DNA from 2 places in the Bacillus sp. A015 genome. Region 2 is predicted to be linked to the other one. Evidence: a T-box and tRNA genes for the amino acid it is inferred to sense, from the RefSeq annotation. Region 2 holds a T-box; the other holds one or more tRNA genes.

Region 1 (11,371 bases), on a different contig from region 2:
TTTCCGATGCTGACAATTGGTGTACTGTTCTATCATTTATTTCAATCAAAAACAAATGATGCATTATTATTTAACAGTCTCGCTTTTGAGATGGAAGGTTCGTCAGCGTTTACTTTTCAGATCAAGCCAAACTTTTTTATTTATATGATTGTCATTTTTGCGGCGAGTTTTCTCATTGTGGCATTGCTGTCGGCAATGAAACAGAAAAAAGCGAAAGATTAGGAGAATCCTCCTAATCTCAGCGTGTAGACAAACCCTCGCATTCGGTGTCAGTCCTGCGTGCCGGTGCTCACGAATGTCAAATTCGCTCCGCTCCAGTACTCGTCCTTCCTAGACTGCAAAGGTTTTCTATCACGCTGAAAAGAAGACAAAGGGCTAAAATAAAGGTCATTTTAGCCCTTTGTCAACAGTCTCAGATTAGGAGAATCCTCCCAATCTTTTTTTGTATGCTCAACCAAATTTTAGTATAATAAAGAATAAAAAATATCAAAGGGGATATCAATGATTAAAAAATGGAGCATACTTTTGTTCACTGTTTTTCTATTAGCAGGATGCGGTGAGAAGGCCGAAGAAACAACAACGACAGTGAAGACAGTATCTAAAAAAGAAACAGAACCCATATATAAGGATCAAGTAACAATCGAAAAAATGAAACTGACAAAGAAAGAAGAAAGCTTACTAGATGCCACAACCACTAATGAAATGGTGGCTCTTACCCTAAAGGGATTAACGAAGAAGAATAAGAGTATCACTTTTATTGGGAGTCATTATAAAAATGGTCGATTAGTTGATAAGGAAGCATCATCTGCCACCTTTGTTTTACATCAGGATGGAACCGATCAAACGATGAATGTGCTCTTACAACTGAATCATCAGAAAGATATATACGAATCACAATTTAGTATTTGGTCAGACAAGAAGAATGATGGAATGACAAAAGCGACTTCAAGCTTTCCATTCAAAGTAGATGATTATGTTTTTTCTGCACAATCTGAATCTGTCAAAGTGGCTTCAGGAGAAAAAGCACTAATTGCGTATACAGCTGCAATGGGGAAAGATGGGAATTTACCAATGCTTGAGGCCATCGAGAAGAACCCAGAGAAAGCGTTGAAGAATATGTCACATGCATACTTGTTTTATATCCAGCTAGATAAATAACTATCTTAATATATATGGAGAATATGAAGTTTTTTGACGAAAAATCTTCATATTCTCTTGACGAATTGTTAAGAAAGTTGTAACATAATAAAAGTCAAAGCAATGATGTTGCTTTTAAAAGATTGATGCGGGTGTAGTTTAGTGGTAAAACCTCAGCCTTCCAAGCTGATGTCGTGAGTTCGATTCTCATCACCCGCTCCAATACATAATTTTGTTTATAACGCAGTATTTCGTTTCTTAGATAAACGAAGTGTTGCGTTTTTTATTATGTCAGTATAATGTGAAAAAAGCACTGTCAGGCTACAGTGCTTTTTCAATGAGTTCATATTTGCTTTCTCTACCATGTATTTGTATAAACATCTTCGTCAAGGATTGTATAAGAGCTTCACTCTTTTCCCGGGAAATAGATGGCGGGAAAAGGATGATTTGAAGAATGTTCTTTGTGTCTTGAGAAATTTGTGCTTTACTTGCTTGAGAAAATAACCCTTTAAGTCCCGTTTCGTCCTGCCATTCGATGTGACCAGCATCATTTTTTGCAAGTGAAAGTGGCTCTTTTAGGCGATCGGCATCTAATGTCAGGATGGGCAAGAAATATTTTAATGAGAAAAATATCGACAAATCCTGTACGGAATTGGTCGAGTCAATAAATTGTTCCTTTTGAATATCAGAAAGAAGTGGAAGGAAAGGAATGTCTTCTATAAGATCAGTCCATTCTTTGATCGCAGGTACTTCTTCCAAGGCTTTATCTTCGTATTCAAAAAACAAAGACTCTTGAAACAAGCGTAATCGACCTTTTAACATTTGAGGTGATTTACCGACCTCAATATGTGAATATTCAATCTGTCCAACATGGATAGACGGGCTTTGAGGATAAGGAATTTCCATATGTATCTTCACAGTGACTCACTCCAATCGGTCATGATACACTCGTATTATACTGAAAACAACAGAAGAAACAAAGAAAGGAGGTTTACAAGGTGATTCATGTTGGAGAATTAAAAGAAGAATTGATTCAATATGCGAAAGAAATTGGTGTCGATAAAATTCGATTTGCAAGTGCTGATACATTTGATTCATTAAAGGACCGCCTGATCTTACATGAATCGTTAGGGTATTTGTCCGGCTTTGAAGAGCCTGATATCGAAAAACGAACAAACCCTTCTTTGCTGCTTCCAAAGGCCAAATCAATTGTTGCAATAGCGCTCGCGTACCCTTCCAAAATGAAAGATGCCCCTCGAAGTACAAAGGATGCGAGAAGGGGGATCTTCTGCAGGGCTTCATGGGGAACGGATTATCATGTTGTATTGAAAAAAAAGCTTGATATGCTCGAGGAATTCTTGCGAAGCAAACATGTCGATATACGAACAAAATCAATGGTGGATACAGGGGAACTGTCTGATCGTGCTGTAGCAGAACGCGCTGGCATTGGTTTTAGTGCAAAGAACTGTATGATTATCACACCAGAGTTCGGCTCTTATGTGTACTTGGCTGAAATGATCACAAATGTCCCATTTGAACCGGATGAGAAAATTGAAGACCAGTGCGGGACGTGCAATAAATGTGTGGATTCGTGTCCAACGGGTGCGCTTGTGAATCCAGGACAGCTGAATTCTCAAAGGTGCATTTCGTTTTTAACTCAGACAAAAGGGTTTTTACCTGACGAGTTCCGTTCGAAAATAGGGAACCGCTTGTATGGGTGTGATACGTGCCAAATAGTCTGCCCGATCAATAAAGGAAAAGACTTTCATCTGCATCCTGAAATGGAGCCGGACCCTGAAATTGCAAAGCCGCTTTTAAAGCCGCTCCTTACGATCAGCAATCGTGAGTTTAAGGAAAAATACGGTCATGTATCAGGATCATGGCGGGGGAAAAAGCCCATTCAGCGGAATGCGATTTTGGCACTCGCTCACTTTAAAGACGCATCTGCCTTACCAGTTTTGATTGAATTGATGCACAAGGATCCAAGGCCGGTCATTCGAGGCACGGCCGCTTGGGCCATTGGCAAAATTGGCGACGTGCAGCAGCTTTCAGAGCTGGAAAAAGCTCTTGAGCGGGAAAGTGATGAAGAAGCGAAACAAGAGATGATCAAAGGGATTGAGTTCTTACAGACACCTTTAAATACTAAATAACACCCCTATGAACATAGAATGTACCAAACAGAGATTTTAAAAAAAGTTTGGTGGTGTCTGTGTGAATCAATTATTAGCGCAAACGTTAGAAGACAGGCTGGCGTATTTATTAAATGACAGTGCGATTAAACAGCCGCAGCTCATGTCTGATGTGGAAGCAGTAGAACGAAAAAAGGAGCTTTTTGCTAGAAGACAGGTTGAGATTGTGAAGGCGAAGGCAAAAACAAAGCTTCTAGATTCAACAATTCAGGATGATGGGGCTCAGCATGTGCAATATCTTGCCCATCTCACTTATGTCTGTAAGGATGTAGACGATTCTTTTTATTTGGAGGAACAGGTTGAAAAAAGAGAAGCGTTTCTTTATAACGACATGCTTGTCAAAGATCGCATGATGCAGGAGGAACGGCAAAAGGAGGAGCAGGTGGATGAGCGCTTCCAGAACGAGGAACAATTCGGGAGAGCCTTTCACTATGATCGGCGGGCAGCCGTGCAATATGCGGAGACGTACTGGAATAAACGGAATCCAGCCTACAAGAATTTTGAAGATAACTGTACAAATTTTATTTCACAATGCTTGAAAGCAGGGAATGCACCAACGAGAGGGTATCCGAATCGCGGGTCTGGCTGGTGGGTGCGTCCACATACGTGGAGCTACAGCTGGACGGTGGCCCATTCGATGAAAAACTATTTAGCGAATTCTAAAGCGGGCTTAAGGGCAAAGAAGCTAAAAGAAGCGCAGGAGCTTCAAATTGGTGATGTCATTTGCTACGATTTCGAGGGTGATGGAAGGTATAATCATACAACCATTGTTGTTGATCATGATAAAGGCGGAATGCCTCTTGTGAATGCACAGACGTATGACAGCCGCATGCGGTTTTGGTCATATGAGGATTCGACTGCCTATACTCCAGCTATTCGTTATACGTTTTTTCACATTTTGGACGATGCCGCAAAGGATAGTTAATGGTATAATGTTGAGCGGAAAAGAAAATTAGAGGTGAACTTTTTTGGGACTTCATGTCGTTTTATATCAACCAGAGATTCCAGCTAATACTGGAAATATTGCGCGTACATGTGCAGCAACAAATACAACACTTCATCTGATTCGTCCGCTTGGTTTTTCGACAGATGACAAAATGCTGAAGCGTGCTGGACTCGATTATTGGAAGTATGCCAATGTGGTCTATCATGATTCGCTCGATGAATTGTTTGAGGCCCATCCGAAGGGGCAATTCTTCTATATCACAAAGTTTGGCCAAAAGCCGCATACAACGTTTGATTACTCTCGGCTAGATGAAGACTATTTCTTCGTCTTTGGCAGAGAGACAAGTGGATTGCCGAAAGATTTGATTGAACGAAATATGGACCGCTGTCTTCGTTTACCGATGACAGAGCATGTTCGTTCGCTTAATCTATCGAATACAGCAGCGATCCTTGTTTATGAGGCACTTCGCCAGCAGCAATATCGAGATCTCATATAAGATCATGATGAAAGCCGAGATACCCATCTCGGCTTTTTTATGTGAGATTAGAATCAGGGAAAAATATGACTTACTTATACTTTTTTTGACATGTTAAAAAATAGGTAATTTGATAGATTGTGATCGCATTTTCAAAAATGATGAATCCATTAGGAGGAATAATGAGATGAAAAAACTACTGATCACTAGTGCCATTAGCTCAGCTATTTTAATGGGGATCGTTCCAGTCAGTATCCCAGGCCTCTCTCAGACGCAGGAAATAGAAGCAGCGCAATGATCTAAAGGAATTGGCGGGCGTACTTATATCAATAGTAATGGATCTATATTGGTCACAAAAATTCAACTTCCTTCCACGATGAGTGTGTCTAATGGGACAGCTTATATTTTATTCTGGATTCACAGGATCAAAAGAAGCGGATATTGGTCTTCAATACAGTCCAACCTATAATGTATGGAAACCTACGATGAAGGTAGGAACAAATAATCAAGAAACATATATCGAAGGACAGAGTGATTTTACGTATACAAAAGGATTTAAGCCTGGAAGTACTGTTCAAATGACCATTTATCAAAATTTGAATGGACATACAAGAGCGACTTTCTGGGGGACAAACAATGTTGGTTATACAAGACGCATTATCACAGAAATTCAAAACTCAAACATTGGATCTGTGACCAAATGGAAATGACTTTCGACGGTTGCAGTGACTGACGATATTTATCGGAAAGATATTCGGGCAAACTTCTCTACTCGTTTTACTGATATCACATTAGATAATCGAGCAGTCACACCGGTGATAGCTATGCAAGACTTTACTTCGATTCAGGTGTCAGGAAATACAGTGAATATGCAAGTGCTGAAAACAACGAACTAAATGAAAAAAGGATGTTCCGCTGATGGAACATCCTCAGCGTGTAGACAAACCCTCGCATTCGGTGTCAGTCCTGCGTGCCGGTGCTCACGAATGTCAAATTCGCTCCGCTCCGGTACTCGTCCTTCCTAGACTTCAAAGGTTTTCTATCACGCTGAAAAGAAGACAAAGGGCTAAAATAAAGATCATTTTAGCCTTTTGTCAACAATCTGAGGATGCTCCACTGATGGAACATCCTTTTTTTCATTTACCAGGCTTGCCTTCGTAGCCAGCTGTGAAAATGGATACTAAAAACGTAATGATGACGCCCATCATAATGACCGTTCTCATATAAGCTCCCCCTTATCCCTTTGTTCCTGTCCGCTGCCTGTTTCATATGATGTGAAGTTCGCCTTGAAAAGCAGGAGAAGAAGATCATTTTTCTCCTGTTTTTCCTTTATTATGAAGGGTCTTGCGGATGGTTGTCAATTCAGTTTGGCAATTCGTCATTTTGAAGAACGAAAGCATGTAATAGGACGCCTGCGCATAGATTGTAAAACAGTATCTGATTACTAGCTTCAATCTTGAAAGAGGAGGTTCATATGGATATTTTAAAGAAAATTGAACAGCACAGAGAAGAAGAGCAGCGTCTCAAATGGGAAGGCACATTCAGCGATTATTTAGACATTATTAAGGAAAATGCACTTGTCGCTCAATCTGCTCATTCTCGCGTTTATCATATGATTAAAGACAGCGGGATTGAAGAGGAGAATGGGGTCAGAACCTACAAATTTTTTGATCAGGAGCTTTTTGGATTAGAGGAATCACTGGAAAGGCTAGTGGAGGAATATTTTCATCCTGCTGCAAAGCGATTAGATGTGCGGAAGCGTATTTTATTATTGATGGGACCGGTAAGCGGCGGGAAATCGACGCTTGTAACAAGGCTGAAAAGAGGACTCGAAGCCTATTCCTTGACAGACAATGGCGCAGTCTATGCGATCAAAGGCTGTCCCATGCATGAAGACCCGCTTCATCTCATTCCGCAAAATCTGCGGGAGGATTTCTATAGAGAATATGGTATTCGTGTGCAGGGGAATTTGTCGCCTCTGAATATGATGAGACTGGAAGAGGAATATGGCGGCAGAATTGAGGATGTAAGGGTTGAGCGGATCTTTTTCTCAGAGGATAAACGGACCGGCATTGGTACCTTCAGCCCGTCTGATCCGAAATCTCAGGACATTGCCGATTTAACAGGCAGCATCGATTTTTCAACCATTGCTGAATTTGGATCAGAGTCAGACCCTCGTGCATACCGGTTTGATGGGGAACTCAATAAAGCAAACCGCGGGATGATGGAGTTTCAGGAGATGTTAAAGTGTGATGAGAAATTTCTGTGGCACCTTCTTTCATTAACGCAGGAAGGAAATTTTAAGGCAGGCCGATTTGCCTTGATTAGTGCGGATGAATTGATTGTCGCTCATACGAATGAAACCGAGTACCGGTCGTTTATTTCAAATAAGAAGAACGAGGCCCTTCATTCAAGAATTATTGTGATGCCGATTCCTTATAATTTAAAGGTGACAGAGGAAGAACGGATTTATCATAAAATGATTTCAGAAAGTGATGTTTCAGACGTTCATATTGCACCGCATACGCTGAAGGTGGCAGCGATGTTCTCTATTTTGACGAGACTCAAAGAGCCAAAGCGTTCTGATATTGATTTGGTGAAAAAAATGCGTCTGTATGATGGGGAAAGTGTCGAAGGCTTTCAATCTGCTGACATAGATGAGATGAAAAAGGAATTTCATGACGAAGGGATGAGCGGAATTGACCCGCGTTATGTGATCAACCGAATTTCATCCACCATTATTCGAAAGAATATGGAATCGATTAATGCGCTGGATGTGCTTCGTTCCTTAAAAGAAGGGCTTGATCAGCATCCATCCATTTCAAGCGAAGATCGGGAGCGTTATTTGAATTTTATTTCTGTCGCGCGAAAAGAGTATGACGATATTGCGAAGAAAGAAGTTCAAAAGGCATTTGTGTATTCGTATGAGGAGTCTGCGAAAACACTAATGGATAATTACTTAGATAATGTCGAAGCTTACTGCAATAAAAACAAGCTGCGTGATCCGTTAACTGGTGAAGAAATGAATCCTGATGAAAAGCTTATGCGCTCAATTGAGGAACAGATCGGTATTTCTGAAAATGCCAAAAAGGCATTCCGAGAAGAAATTCTCATTCGTATTTCGGCTTATGCGAGAAAGGGCAAGCGTTTTGATTATAATTCTCATGAGAGATTACGAGAGGCGATTCAGAAGAAGTTATTTGCTGATCTAAAAGATGTGGTCAAAATTACGACATCGACGAAGACACCAGATGAACAGCAGCTGAAAAAGGTAAATGAGGTAGTGGCTAGACTGATTGATGAGCATGGCTATAATTCAACAAGTGCAAATGAACTTTTAAAATATGTAGGCAGTCTTCTGAATCGTTAATAAATGAAGGAGGCATTATTGGCGCACATCCGCACCGGTAATGTCTTTTTTAGAAATGATCGTCATCTTGGATGACCGCAGCATACGATAAAGGAATCGATAGTTAGAAGAATTGCGCAAACAGGTGAGGAGGGGGATGGATGTCCCGGCAAGAAAAAAGTCAGTTTATTGTTTCTCAGGAAGACTGGTCCCTCCATCGAAAAGGCTTTGACGACCAGCAGCGTCATCAGAAAAAAGTCAAAGAGGCGATTAAAAACAATTTGCCGGATCTTGTCACAGAGGAAAGCATCATCATGTCTAATGGAAAAGATGTTGTCAAAATTCCGATTCGTTCATTAGATGAATATAAAATTCGGTACAACTACGACAAGAATAAGCATGTGGGTCAAGGTGCTGGAGATAGCCAGGTTGGTGATGTTGTCGCGCGTGATGGATCAGACAGTAAGCAAGGGCAAGGGAAGGGTCAAGGTGCTGGAGATCAAGCAGGTGAGGACTATTACGAAGCAGAAGTTTCATTAATGGATCTGGAGGAAGCGCTGTTTCGTGAACTAGAACTGCCAAACCTGAAACAAAAGGAGCTTGACGACATCATTGTCGAGCAAATTGAATTCAACGATATTCGCAAAACGGGCTTAACAGGAAATATCCATAAAAAACGAACGATGCTTTCCGCATTTAAACGAAATGCGATGACGGGAAGTCCTTCCTTTTATCCAATCTACCCAGAGGATATCAAATATAAAACGTGGAATGAAGTGACCAAACCAGAGTCGAAAGCCGTCGTTTTGGCGATGATGGATACGAGCGGAAGTATGGGACTTTGGGAAAAATATATGGCGAGGAGTTTTTTCTTTTGGATGACACGTTTCTTACGGACAAAGTATGAGACGGTTGATATTGAATTTATTGCCCACCATACGGAGGCGAAGGTTGTAGAAGAGGAACACTTCTTCTCGCGGGGTGAGAGCGGGGGAACCATTTGCTCGTCTGTCTATCGAAAGGCACTAGAGCTCATAGACGAACGATATCCGCCGTCACGATATAATATTTATCCTTTCCATTTTTCTGATGGTGACAATCTGACCTCAGACAATGCGCGGTGTGTGAAGCTTGTTCAAGAAATTATGAAAAAAGCCAACTTATTCTGTTATGGTGAAGTGAATCAATACAACCGGCACTCTACGTTAATGTCAGCATATAAGCATATTCAGGATGAGAAATTTAAGCATTATATTTTGAAGCAAAAATCAGACGTTTTTCTCGCATTAAAAAAATTTTTTCAGCAGGAAGAAGTTCTTTCTTAAATAGCACATTTGAAAAAACCTTTCAGCATAAGGGCTGAAAGGTTTTTTGTGTGGAAAAGGAAGGGATCACCAGAAAAAAAGTAAAACTTTCTCTTTGACATTTCAATTTACATTTATTAATATTTAATCTTGTTAAATATAAGTTTTTCAAAAAAGATGCCGATCGTCTTTTCTTCTTTTTCTGCTTTTTGCTCATGAGTGAACAATAAGTATAAATGGGCTGCACACCATTTTTCAGCGGAGTAGATGAAGGGGAAATGTCAGCTTTATGAGCTTGTTTCATATTCTGTAAGATGATGGGCATTCTAAGCTTGCTAAAGCAGATGACACTATATTTTTATACATGAAAGGAGAAACAAAACATGAACAGAGGGCGTTTATTACTAACGAATATCATTGGCCTTATTGTGATTCTTGCTATTATTGCCGGGGGTGCTTATTACTACTACGAAAGCACAAACTTTGTAAAAACAGACGAGGCAAAAGTGACAGGTGACATGTATCAAATTACAGCACCAGCAGCTGGACAAATCAAAGGCTGGGATATCAATGAAGGTGACGAAGTGCAAAAAGACAGCACAGTTGCAAAAGTTGAAGGGGAAGCAAAAACAAACATTAAAGCAGTAGCTGATGGCACATTAGTCAAAAAAGAAGTACAAAACAATCAGCAAGTGCAGCCAGGTACAGTTCTTGGTGAAACAATTGACCTAAGCAAGCTTTATATCACAGCAAATATCAAAGAAACAGACATTAAGAACATTGAAAAAGGTGACAAAGTCGACATCGTGGTAGATGGTGATCCTGATACAACATTTGAAGGAACTGTTGAACAAATTGGTTATGCGACAAACTCAACATTCAACATGCTGCCAGCAACAAATTCAAGTGGTAACTATACAAAAGTGACACAAAAAGTAGCAGTCAAAATTTCAATTAAAAACCCATCTGACAAAGTACTTCCAGGTATGAATGCTTCTGTCAAAATTTCATCTTAATGATGATTGATATTAAAAAATGAAAGGAGGTTGTCTGGGATGGCAAATCAACCTGCAGCGACAAAACAGGGAACAGGCTCCTTGTCTTTACTGATCATTTTAATGGCCGGTTTGTTCGTAGCGATTTTAAACCAAACGCTTCTGAACGTAGCCATGCCCCATTTAATGACTGAATTTAATGTCAGTGCGACGACCATTCAGTGGCTTACAACAGGTTACATGCTTGTCAACGGTGTGCTGATTCCGTTATCCGCATTTTTAATCACACGTTTTGGACAGCGCAGCTTATTCCTAGTGGCCATGATCTCGTTTACACTTGGTACCTTTATTTGCGGGATTGCACCGAACTTTTCTACGATGCTCATTGGCCGCTTGATTCAGGCAGTCGGTGGCGGTATCTTACAGCCGCTCGTTATGACAACAATCCTTTTTATTTTCCCTCCGGAAAACAGGGGGAAAGGAATGGGGATTTTTGGTCTTGCGATGATGTTTGCACCAGCTGTAGGACCAACATTATCTGGTTACATTATTGAACATTATTCTTGGCGTATTATGTTTTATGGCCTTGTACCAATCGGTGCGATTGTCATTATCGCGGCTTTCTTTATGTTTAGAAATATTGTAGAGCCTAAAAAGATCAAGCTGGACACCCTTGGCGCGATTCTTTCAATCGTTGGTTTTGCTTCGCTTCTATACGGAGTGAGTGAAGCGGGGAGTGATGGTTGGACAGATCCGATCGTCTTATCGACGATTATGATTGGTGCGCTTGCGATTATTCTCTTTATTTTCCAACAGCTAAAAGCCGATAATCCGATGCTTGATTTCCGTGTATTCAAATACAGCATTTTCTCATTATCAAGTGTCATTAATATCATTATTACCGTTGCCTTATACACTGGGATGTTCCTCCTGCCGATTTATCTGCAGAACCTTGTTGGGTTTACGGCATTGCAAT
Region 2 (11,371 bases):
ATAGCATGGCAAATAGGCATGATCTGAGCCGATATCAGCAAAGACAGCCTCATTTGGTAAAAAGTCTGCAACTCTTTTTAATCGTTTCGATAAATTCATTTCATTCATACGTATCACTACTTTTCTTTAATGTTCATCCCTTGTCTATCTTATATAAATTATGGACTTTTTAAAAGTCGTTTTCAAATGAAAAAAGCTCTTCTTATCAAAAAGAGCTTTTTGCGTCACATTATTTAATTTTGGAAACCCATTCCGACATTTCATCTAGCTTTTCATTCGGAATCAGCCCGCCTGGCATCCCGTTTCCGCCTTCTTGAATTTTCTTTTTGATGTCTGCTACTTCAAGCTTATCGCCAACACCTTTTAATGCAGGACCTGCTCCGCCTTCATAGTTTTCCCCATGACAGCTCAGACAGTTTTGCTTATACAATTCTTCCGGCGTCGCATTTGCTGTCTCTTCTTGCTTTTGCTCTTCGCCACCAGAGGCAATTTTTTCTTCATCCTTCAGCCCCTTCATTGATAAGAAAAAAGTGAGTCCAATTCCTAAAATGGCAATCAATAAAAATGGTATAAGTGGATTCCGTTTCATTTCTTTCATCCTCCCCTTTGTGAAAAACCCCTTTGAGACTATGCAAACAATTCTAATTCTACTTTAATTTTACAAAAAGTAAACGAATTATGATACAAAACTTTGGTCAAGTTCACAGATTAGACAAAAATGAATCATGATGAGAAATGAAGCCTTCAGCACATTTTGATGTATTTTTTATACATCTTTTCTCTAAGAACGTTGCAAATTCATTTGTTATTCAGTAAAATATAATCAGATTGAAAAAAGCGTTTTCATTTTGATGAAGAAAGAACGGATCTCTTTCAAGATCCGTCCGGTTTCTATTCTAAGAAGTCTTTTAATCGTTTACTTCTGCTTGGGTGTCTTAATTTACGAAGAGCTTTCGCTTCAATTTGGCGGATACGCTCTCTTGTTACGCCAAACACCTTTCCAACCTCTTCTAACGTGCGTGTTCTTCCGTCATCTAGTCCGAAACGTAGTCTCAGCACATTTTCTTCACGGTCCGTTAGCGTGTCTAATACATCTTCAAGCTGCTCTTTTAACAATTCGTATGCAGCATGGTCAGATGGAGACGTCGCCTCTTGGTCTTCAATAAAATCACCAAGATGCGAGTCATCTTCTTCACCAATAGGTGTTTCTAAAGAGACAGGCTCTTGTGCAATTTTAAGAATTTCTCTTACCTTTTCTGGGGTTAAATCCATGTCTTCAGCAATTTCCTCTGGCGTTGGTTCTCTGCCTAGGTCTTGCAGAAGCTGTCTTTGAACACGGATCAATTTATTAATGGTTTCCACCATATGAACTGGAATACGGATTGTTCTCGCCTGATCGGCAATGGCACGCGTGATCGCCTGTCTAATCCACCAAGTCGCATATGTTGAGAATTTGTATCCTTTACGGTAATCAAACTTCTCAACTGCCTTCATGAGCCCCATGTTTCCTTCTTGAATCAAGTCAAGGAAAAGCATACCACGACCGACGTAGCGTTTCGCAATACTGACAACGAGACGAAGGTTCGCTTCCGCTAATCTTCTTTTTGATTCCTCATCGCCTTCTTCGATCTTTTGAGCATACGTAATTTCTTCTTTAGCAGATAACAAATTGACGCGTCCGATTTCTTTTAAGTACATACGAACAGGATCATTAATTTTGACACCTGGTGGTACGCTTAAATCATTCAGGTCAAATTCCTCTTCTGCTTTAGCCAACTGCTGAACATTTGGGTCTTCTGTCTCTTCATTTTCACTGATGAGCTCTACACCCTGTTCGCCTAAGTATTCATAGTATTCATCCATTTGGTCTGATTCAATTTCAAAGCTAGACATACGCTCTGCAATTTCTTCGTATGTTAAAACGCCCCGTTTTTTACCCGTTTCAGTGAGCTTATCTCTCACCTGTTCAAAGGTTAATTCAGTTTCGGTTTCGTGGGCTTGTTTATCAGCCATTATGGATCCCTCCTTCCAAAGCTTGCAACGAATTCTAAAGTAACTTGCGATTTGCATCCGCTCTGCTTTTCTCTCTATCAAACAGATGAGCAAATAGGAATAAAATAAATAATGATGAAGGCAAGATGCTTGCGGTCTTATGCTCCTCCCCTAAAGGATTCATTGCCAGCCGTAAGTCTTGTCATAAATATTAGACGTATTACTTCAGCGAACGGTTCAACTGAATAATTTCTTTTGCAAGTGTTGCCGCTTTGAAGAAATCTTTTTGCCTCTCCGCCTCTGCACGTTCTAGTTCTTTTTCCTTTATCATTGACAAATTCCGATGATTCAACACTTTTTTTACATAATCACTTAATTCAGCTTCACTTAGTTCGTCTCCAACTTGAATCATTAATATATCCGTCAGAAGCTGACTTATCACATCATCTTCCAACCGGTTCATCAGGTGCTGCGGCGTCGGTTCTTTGCCTTCTTCATACAATGCATAAATGTACGTTGCCAGCGCCCTGTGCGTATCTATATTAAATTCAATCCCTACTCTGTCAAGCACTTTGCGGATCACGTCATCGCTTTTTAACATATGAGCAAGCAGCATTCTCTCTGCATTTTCATATGCCGGCCGTAGACGCTTTCTTCTCACCTGTGTTGACAAATGTGCACGCCGTTTTTCAAGCCCGCTTTCTTCTTGCGTGCTTTTGGCTTCTTGCCGCTGCTGCTTTTCAAACAGCTCCAGTTGTTCCTTTAATGAGTCAAGTGAGATCGAGAACTCTCCAGCAAGCTGTTTCATGTAAATCTCTTGTTCCAAGGAGCCGTTTAACCGGCTGATTTCTCGGAGAACTTGCTTCATATAAGCAAGACGGTCTCCTTCGTCTGATAAATTCTTTCCTCTTCGGAAAAAATTCATCTTAAATGTCATTAATGTCACACTTGCATCTATGATGTCATTCCTAAATTTCTCGCCGCCATATTTACGAATGTAATCATCTGGATCGAGTCCATCTGGTATCATGGCAACGCGAACTTTACATCCTCTTTTTCCAAGCAAATCTGACGCTTTCATGGTTGCTTCATATCCGGCTGTGTCAGAGTCATAACAGAGGATGATCTCTTCTACGTTCCGTCTGAGAAGTTTAACGTGCTCTTCTGTTAAAGACGTACCCATTGTTGCAACACTTTCGCCAACACCAGATGTGACAGCTGAGATGACGTCAGCAAATCCTTCGAAAAGGACCGCCCGTTCGCGTTTTCTAATATGCATACGCGCGTCATGAAAGTGATAGAGCAGCTTACTTTTATGAAAAAGTGGCGTTTCAGGACTATTCATATACTTAGGCTGCTGATTACCAAGTGATCTTCCGGAAAAAGCGACGACCGTCCCGTGATGATCATGAATTGGAAACATGACACGATCCCTAAAACGATCAAAAAAGCCTGTGCCGTTTTCTCGTTGAATCAAAAGACCAGCTTTCTCCATCATCATAGGATCAAACCCTCGTTTTTCTAAAAACTTGGTCATGAAATCCCAAGAGTCAAGAGCATACCCGATCTCAAACTTGGCAATTGTTTCATCCGTAAAGCCTCTGGACCGTAAATAATCGAGTGCGTTTTGACCTTCCTTTGTATTTACCAGCAAATGGTGGTAAAATTTCTTAAGAAGCTCATGTGCCTCAATCATTTTATGATTTGCTGTATCCTCTTGCTGAGAGGAACTGATCTGAGCATTCGCTACATGATCAGGCAAATCAATATGGTACTTATCAGCAACATGTGAAACGGCTTCAATAAATGAGTAGCCTTCCATTTGTCTGAGGAACGAAAACACATTACCTCCAGCACCACAGCCAAAACAATGGAAGATTTGCTTATCTGCTGAAACAGAGAATGAAGGAGTATTTTCACCATGGAATGGACAAAGACCGAAGTAATTTCGACCTTGTTTTCTAAGCTGTACGTATTCTCCAATCACTTCGACAATGTCTGCGTTTTTTTGGATCTGCTCCAAAAGTTCATCTGGTATACGTTTGCTCATCCTAATAACACTCCGTCGTACATTATTCGCCTTTTAATTCAAAAATCCTTCATGATTCGACAGGATTTTTTGTAGTTGCGTAATAAATCGCTTTTTATCCTCTTCCAAAAGCTTTTTGGGACCTTTTCCGTATATACCTTTTCTTCGCTGTTTGCTGGAAACATGCCTGCGTTCCAAATCAAAATCAATTGTTTCGTTTGTGTACTTCCGTCCTCTTTCAGACAGAACAATGACATGTCTTGGAAGCAGTAAGGAGGCAAGACCAATATCTTGGGTGACGACAATATCATGTGCGGCAGCTGAGTTCGCAATGACTAAATCCGCTGCTTCCTTATGTGTATCTACAAACCGCCAATCTTCAAGTGGTGATCTTTTGGTTTGAAAATGCTCATATGAAGCAATGAAAGTCACAGGTACTTGAAACTGAGATGCGACAGAAAGGATTTCGTCTTTTACAGGACAAGCATCTGCATCGACATAAATCGTCCTCTCTCTTTTACGTTCATTCAGGTGACTAATTCTCCATCCCTCCACCTTATTCCTGCTTTAAAGAAGCAAAAAGACCATACTTTTCCCCCATAAAGCAATCAACAGTAAAACTCATTTTGTCGAAAAGTTATGTTCAGAATCACTTGACTTCTGCCAATATTAGTTTATTCGTTCTTGACTTAACTTAAACCTAAAATCAATCATTTTATCACAATTTTTTATTATAATACAAATGCAGCAAATATGCTATTGTTTTTGTTTACCCGTTTCCCACCATAGGAAAAACCCAGGAGGAGCATCCTGAGTTTATTCGGAACCTCTTTTGGTCAGCATTTGATGAATGACATTCGCCGTTTCCTCAACTGCTTTATTCGATACATCGACAACTTGACAGTTAATTCGGTCAACCACTTTTTCAAAATACTCTAGTTCCTCTTTAATCCGCTCGATGTTCGCATAAATTGCTCGATCATTTAAACCTAGAGATTTTAAACGTTCTTTACGAATATGATTGAGTTTGTCTGGACTAATTTTCAGGCCAATGCATTTCTTTGGATCAACTGAAAATAACTCCTCTGGCGGATCTACTTCAGGAACAATCGGAACGTTCGCTACCTTCAGCCGCTTATGCGCCAAATATTGAGAAAGCGGTGTCTTCGACGTGCGTGATACACCAATCAATACAATATCAGCCTTTAGAATGCCTCTTGGATCTCTGCCATCATCATACTTTACAGCGAACTCAATGGCTTCTACCTTTTTAAAATAGTCCTCATCTAATTGACGTACACGACCCGGCTCATGTTTCGCTTCATTTCCATATGCGGTCTCCATTTTATCAATAAGTGGACCGATGATGTCATAGTAAACGACTCCGTTTGCTTCTGCCTCTTCTATTAAAAATTGACGCATTTCTGGCACAACGAGAGTAAAGCAGACGATCCCGTTATCTGCTTTCGCCAGTGAAATGACTTCTTTAATCGTACCGATATCCTCAACATATGGGATTCTTCTAATATTTGAATGGTCTGATGAACCGCCATCAAATTGGCTAAGTGCCGCTTTGACCACGAGCTCTGCCGTTTCTCCTACTGAATCTGATACAACAAAAATTACGCGATTACTCATAACATCCCCTCGCAGTCTTCTGTAATTAGATAATTTCATTCTCCGATAAGCTAACAAGTATTTTCGTCATGTTTGTTTTCGTAATTCTGCCGACAACTTCAAAGCCTTTATCCGTATCTTTTATGACAGGAAGTGCGTCTATTTGCTTTTCAATCAAGTGCTTGGCCACATCCATAATGAAATCTTCCTTGCGGCAAACGGTGATGTTCGGCATTCTTGTCATAATAATATGGACAGGTATAGATGGAAGCTCTTGTTTTCCAATACTTGCTCGAAGGAGGTCTTTTCTTGATAACACGCCTGTTAAAATAGAGTGATCGTCCACAACGAATAATGTGCCCACATCCTCTAAAAACATCGTACAAATCGCATCATAAACCGAAACATTCTCATGTATCACCACTGGAATGGATTGGAAATCTTTCACTTGGAGTTTTTTCAGCTTATCTGCCAGAAGCTGCGTGCCTGTTTTTCCTGTAAAAAAGTAGCCGACCCTTGGCCTTGCTTCTAAAAAGCCAGACATTGTTAAAATGGCTAAATCCGGTCTGAGGGTAGCCCTTGTTAAGTTCAGCCGATCGGCGATATGCTCTCCAGTGATCGGACCATTCTCTTTGACAATCTGTAAAATCTGCTCTTGCCGTTTATTTAACTCGATTGTACTCACCACCTTTAAATAGAGAGAGCGAATCTTTACTTTATGTATATCATTTTCATAACTCATCATATTATAGCGCATCTTTGTCCGAATGAAACAAAAATCCGCTCAAAAACCGTGAATTAAATGAGTAAAAAACGATTGCCCTTCGGAAAAGGCAACCGTTCTTAGGTATTTATTTTACAATTAAATTGTTCATATTCGCAAATGATTGAATGACTTTGGCTAGCTTGACCATCTGTGCCAAACGATTTTGCTTCAGTTTTTCATCATCCGCATGAACCATTGTGTGATCGAAATAATGAACAATCGGCGCTTTTAAGGTATTTAACGCCTCAAGAGCTAAGTTGTATTCTCCTGCTGCCACATGTCCCTTAACAGCTTTCTCTACTTGCTGATACGCCTCAAATAGCTTTTGCTCGTGCTCATTTTCAAACAGTGCAGGCTGAATCTCTACATCTTCCCCTTTTTTACTGATTGAAATGACGCGGCCAAGTGCCTCAGCCGTTTCTTTGAAGCTTTCTTGTTTCACGCTCTCTTCAAGAACAGCTGCTTTTTTCACGACCGCATAAGGCTCAATATTTTCAACATCAAGCACTGCATCGGCCACATCATGACGAATATGCTCTGCTTGGAGGACATATTTTAAACGCTGCGTCAAAAACTCAATCAGAGCAGCTTCATGTTCTGTCTCTACTTGAGTAAGTGCTAACAGCTCTTTAAATGAAATATTCCAATGACGGTCGAGCAGGATTTGAACGATACCGCTCGCTTGTCTTCTGAGTCCATAAGGATCTTGAGAACCCGTTGGAATCACATCAATTGAAAAGAACGAACAAATAGAATCTAGTTTATCTGCTACTGCGACAATCGCACCAATCAGAGTCGAAGGCGCCTTGTCACCGGCAAAACGCGGCATGTAGTGTTCGTTTATGCTCTTTGCGACTTCTTCGTGTTCGCCAAGTGCTTTTGCATATTTCTCACCCATGATTCCTTGTAATTCTGGGAATTCATAGACCATTTGAGTCACAAGGTCAAACTTAGAAATACTTGCTGCTCTTGCGACACGTTTTGTTGTTTCGTCATCTGCGCCGGCATGCGCTGCTAGGCGGGTCGCAATATCTGTCACTCTCTTCAGCTTGTCACCAATTGTTCCAAGCTTCTCATGGAATACAACCTTATCAAGCTTTTTTATATTGTCTTCAATGACTAGTTTTTCGTCTTCTTTATAGAAGAATGCAGCATCTGATAAACGCGCACGAAGTACTTTTTCGTTTCCTCTTGCGACATTTTCCAGCGCCTCACTGTTTCCGTTTCTAACCGTAATAAAATGAGGCAGCAATTCTCCTTGCTCATTTTTCACAGGGAAATAGCGCTGATGCTCTTTCATTGTCGTGACCAATACTTCTTCCGGCAATGCAAGGAACTCTTCTTCAAAGGAACCAAACAACACTGTTGGGTATTCAACAAGATCGTTGACTTCCTCTAGAAGTTCAGGATCAACTGGAATGACCCAGCCTTTTTCTGAAGAAAGAGCATTTAGCTGCTCAGTAATCCATTGCTTTCTTTTACCTGCATCTGCAATGACAAATTGATCGTGTAATGTTTGCTCATAAGAAGCAGGTGAGTCAATGCTGGCTGTCGTACCGAGGAAGCGATGTCCTCTTGTCTCCCGGCCACTTTTCACGCCTGCAATTTCAACGGGTACGATCTCTTGCCCAAATAAGCAAACAATCCATTTAATCGGACGGATATAGCGTAAATCTTCGCTTCCCCATCTCATGTTCTTTGGAAAGCTTAATGAAGCGGCAATCTCACCTAGCGCTGGGAGAAGATCTTTGACTTGCTTTCCTTCTTGGAACTTTTGGACATGGACATAATCCACACCTTTGATCTCTTTGAAATAGAGATCCTCTGTTGAAGCGCCTTGTCCGCAGGCAAAGCCCTCAGCCGCTTTTGTCCAATTGCCTTCAGCGTCTTGCGCAATCTTTTTAGCTGGGCCTTTTGCTTCTTCTTTGATGTCTTCTTGTTTTTCTGCGACACCTTTGACGAGCACAGCAAGACGTCTTGGTGAATTGAATAAGACAACATCTTCGAATGAAATATTTTGCGTTTCAAACCAAGCTTTTACTTTCTCACCTAGCTGCTTTGTGCTCTCTGGCATGAAACGAGCCGGCATCTCTTCTAAGCCGATTTCGAGTAATACATCTTGTTTATTCATGAGAAGCCGCCTCCTCTTTTAACATAGGGAATCCAAGTTTTTCTCGTTCTTCGTAATACGTTTTAGCCACTTTTCGCGCTAACTGACGTACTCTTCCAATATAGCCGGTTCGCTCAGTGACAGATATAGCGCCCTTTGCGTCGAGCAAGTTAAACGTATGAGAACATTTGAGTACATAATCGTATGCCGGGTGAACAAGTCCTTTGTCCATTTGGCTATGCGCTTCTTTCTCATAGGTTGTAAATAAATCGAACAGCATGTCAGTATTAGATGTTTCGAATGTATAAACAGAGTGCTCATATTCAGCCATTAAGAATAAATCTCTTACAGTAAATCCGTCTGTCCATTCAAGGTCAAAGACATTTTCTTTGTCTTGGATGTAAGAGGCAAGACGTTCAATACCGTATGTGATTTCAACAGAAACCGGCTTACATTCTAAGCCGCCGACTTGCTGAAAATACGTAAATTGCGTAATTTCCATTCCATCAAGCCAGACTTCCCAGCCGAGCCCTGCACAGCCAAGAGATGGATTTTCCCAGTTGTCTTCAACAAAACGAATATCATGTTTCAACGGGTCGATGCCAAGTGCCTTCAATGATTCAAGATACAGTTCTTGAATATTGTCAGGTGATGGCTTAATGATCACTTGAAATTGATGATGCTGATACAATCTATTTGGGTTTTCTCCATATCTGCCATCAGCCGGGCGTCTAGAAGGCTCTACATACGCTACCTTCCACGGCTCTGGTCCGATGCTTCGCAGGAACGTGTATGGACTCATCGTTCCAGCACCTTTTTCTGTGTCATACGCCTGCATTAATACGCAGCCTTCATTTGACCAATGCTTCTGCAACGTCAAAATCATGTCTTGAATATTCAATGATCGCACCTCCGTCTTTTCTACACCACCGCTATGTATGGCGGGTGGGGACTAGAACCTCATAAGAGAACACAAAAACTCCCGTCTCTATGCTCACAAGGTTCCTTGCAAACATAGGGACGAGAGTTTTTCCCGCGGTTCCACCCTATTTGCTGGTGTCGTAGCACCCAGCCGCTTTGTTTTACGTTGCTCAAGAATGCCTTTCGTTACGCCTCCATCCTTAGCTCACACCGCCCTAAGGTCGCTTTTATGGATTATACGTAAGTACTTCTTTCTGTCAATGCAACATATTTTATCTTAGATGATCTTACAAAAAGTCATGGGAGATGTCAACTTTTGTTTTCGTCACCCATTAGCTTTTTCATGGATTCCATCTGATTCATGAATTTTTTTGATTTTAAATAAAGGCCTGAATACTCGTCATAGTAGTGATCCAGCACTTGGCGAATTTCTTGTTTAGTCTGCGGTTTCACGTCAACTTGACCAAGCCTAGATAAATCAAAATAATGAAACAAACGAAGCAGTCTTGCAGCTGCTGGGGATAAGGGCAGTTTATATGGATCTTTAGAAAAGCAATTTTGGCAAATAAATCCGTTATCTCTAATCGAGAAATGGAACTGCCCTTCTTTTTGACCGCAGTGTACACATTGATCCAGTTCAGGCTTCATCCCCATCACTGATAACATTTTGACCTCTACAATAAATAAAATAATATCAGCATCTGTGCCTTCATTGAGATGACGTAAAGATTGAAGAAGGAGCTCAAACAAATAAGGGTTTGGCTTCTTTTCCTCCGTTCCTTTATCGAGTAATTCTGTCATATATGCGGCATATGCAGTCAGAAATAAATCTTCCCGGATGGCCCGCATGCTTTCGATCATTTCACCTTGCTGGAGCGTTCCAAGTCCTGTTGATGATTGGATAAGGAAGGTTCCGTATAAAAACGGCTGGCTTATGGCTGACAGGCGGCTGTTTGATTTTTTAGCGCCTCTTGCCATCACACCAATTTTCCCATGCTCTCTAGTGAGCAGCGTGACAATTTTGTTTGTTTCGCCATAATCTGTTGTTCTAAGGACGATTCCTTCACTTTTAATGAGCATTTGTCTACACTCCGAGCGTTGGAGGGGGTCAAGAATTATAAGATTGGAAAATCAAATCGTGCTATTTCTTCTTCAAGTACATCGGGTCTTTCCAGGTTCTCCTTTTCTAACTCTTTGAAAAGCAGATACGTGTCAACGCTTCCTGTTTGTGAAAATACGTTCCATGTAAAATTCAACATAAAAACCCCACCTTTCTTTATTAGAAGCAGCAACGCTACATCCAACATATTAATTTTATCTTGACCAGGCTACCTCCATTTCATGATAAACAATTTTTACTAATCGAACCGCACCATTGTCAGATTTAATGACAAATGCAGCGATTTTTAATATTCGTCTTCTCTAAATCCGAAGTCACGCAAGTGAGTCGATTTATTACGCCAGTCCTTCTGAACTTTTACCCAAAGCTCCAGGTATACTTTTGAGCCTAGAAGTGCTTCAATATCTCTGCGGGCTTTTTGTCCCACTTCTTTTAACAAGCTGCCTCGTTTACCAATGACGATCCCTTTTTGTGAATCACGTTCTACGACAATGGTCGCCGCAACATGGATCTTGCCATTTTCATCTGGCTTAATAGATTCGATCGCAACCGCAATACTGTGAGGAATCTCTTCTCTCGTTAAATGCAGCACTTTTTCACGAATTAATTCAGAAATAATAAACCGCTCTGGATGATCTGTTACTTGATCTGCTGGATAAAATTGAGGGCCCTCTGGAAGATAACCTTCAATTTGCTGAAGAAGCGTATCAATGTTGTTGCCCTCAAGAGCTGAAATTGGCACAATTTCCTTAAACGGATAACGTGTGCGGTATTCATCAATTAAAAGGAACAGTTCATCTGGGTGAATTTGATCAA

What was found. The T-box of region 2 lies ahead of glyQ (glycine--tRNA ligase subunit alpha). A T-box ahead of a tRNA ligase gene usually reads a tRNA of that ligase, here a tRNA-Gly.
Region 1: it encodes a tRNA-Gly, which carries the amino acid that the T-box ahead of glyQ (glycine--tRNA ligase subunit alpha) is inferred to sense. The anticodon was not compared.

Annotation. Positions count from the first base shown of each region.
Region 1 is NZ_JBSPZB010000016.1:14,174-25,544, forward strand. Features, by position in the region: gene ACSLGF_RS13435 (hypothetical protein) at 1-222, shown strand, start outside; gene ACSLGF_RS13440 (hypothetical protein) at 502-1,158, shown strand; tRNA gene ACSLGF_RS13445 (tRNA-Gly) at 1,286-1,359, shown strand; gene ACSLGF_RS13450 (hypothetical protein) at 1,459-2,055, opposite strand; gene queG (tRNA epoxyqueuosine(34) reductase QueG) at 2,139-3,287, shown strand; gene ACSLGF_RS13460 (amidase domain-containing protein) at 3,349-4,251, shown strand; gene trmL (tRNA (uridine(34)/cytosine(34)/5-carboxymethylaminomethyluridine(34)-2'-O)-methyltransferase TrmL) at 4,295-4,768, shown strand; partial or broken gene ACSLGF_RS13470 (YrpD family protein) at 4,935-5,643, shown strand; gene ACSLGF_RS13475 (PrkA family serine protein kinase) at 6,222-8,117, shown strand; gene yhbH (sporulation protein YhbH) at 8,258-9,421, shown strand; gene ACSLGF_RS13485 (HlyD family efflux transporter periplasmic adaptor subunit) at 9,784-10,416, shown strand; gene ACSLGF_RS13490 (DHA2 family efflux MFS transporter permease subunit) at 10,456-11,371, shown strand, end outside.
Region 2 is NZ_JBSPZB010000002.1:290,077-301,447, forward strand. Features, by position in the region: gene ACSLGF_RS03170 (tRNA (adenine(22)-N(1))-methyltransferase) at 1-108, opposite strand, end outside; gene cccA (cytochrome c550) at 230-589, opposite strand; gene rpoD (RNA polymerase sigma factor RpoD) at 892-2,013, opposite strand; gene dnaG (DNA primase) at 2,213-4,042, opposite strand; gene ACSLGF_RS03190 (YaiI/YqxD family protein) at 4,076-4,576, opposite strand; gene ACSLGF_RS03195 (pyruvate, water dikinase regulatory protein) at 4,838-5,659, opposite strand; gene ACSLGF_RS03200 (helix-turn-helix transcriptional regulator) at 5,685-6,323, opposite strand; gene glyS (glycine--tRNA ligase subunit beta) at 6,490-8,535, opposite strand; gene glyQ (glycine--tRNA ligase subunit alpha) at 8,528-9,415, opposite strand; T-box leader at 9,528-9,705, opposite strand; gene recO (DNA repair protein RecO) at 9,745-10,515, opposite strand; gene ACSLGF_RS03220 (YqzL family protein) at 10,551-10,694, opposite strand; gene era (GTPase Era) at 10,842-11,371, opposite strand, start outside.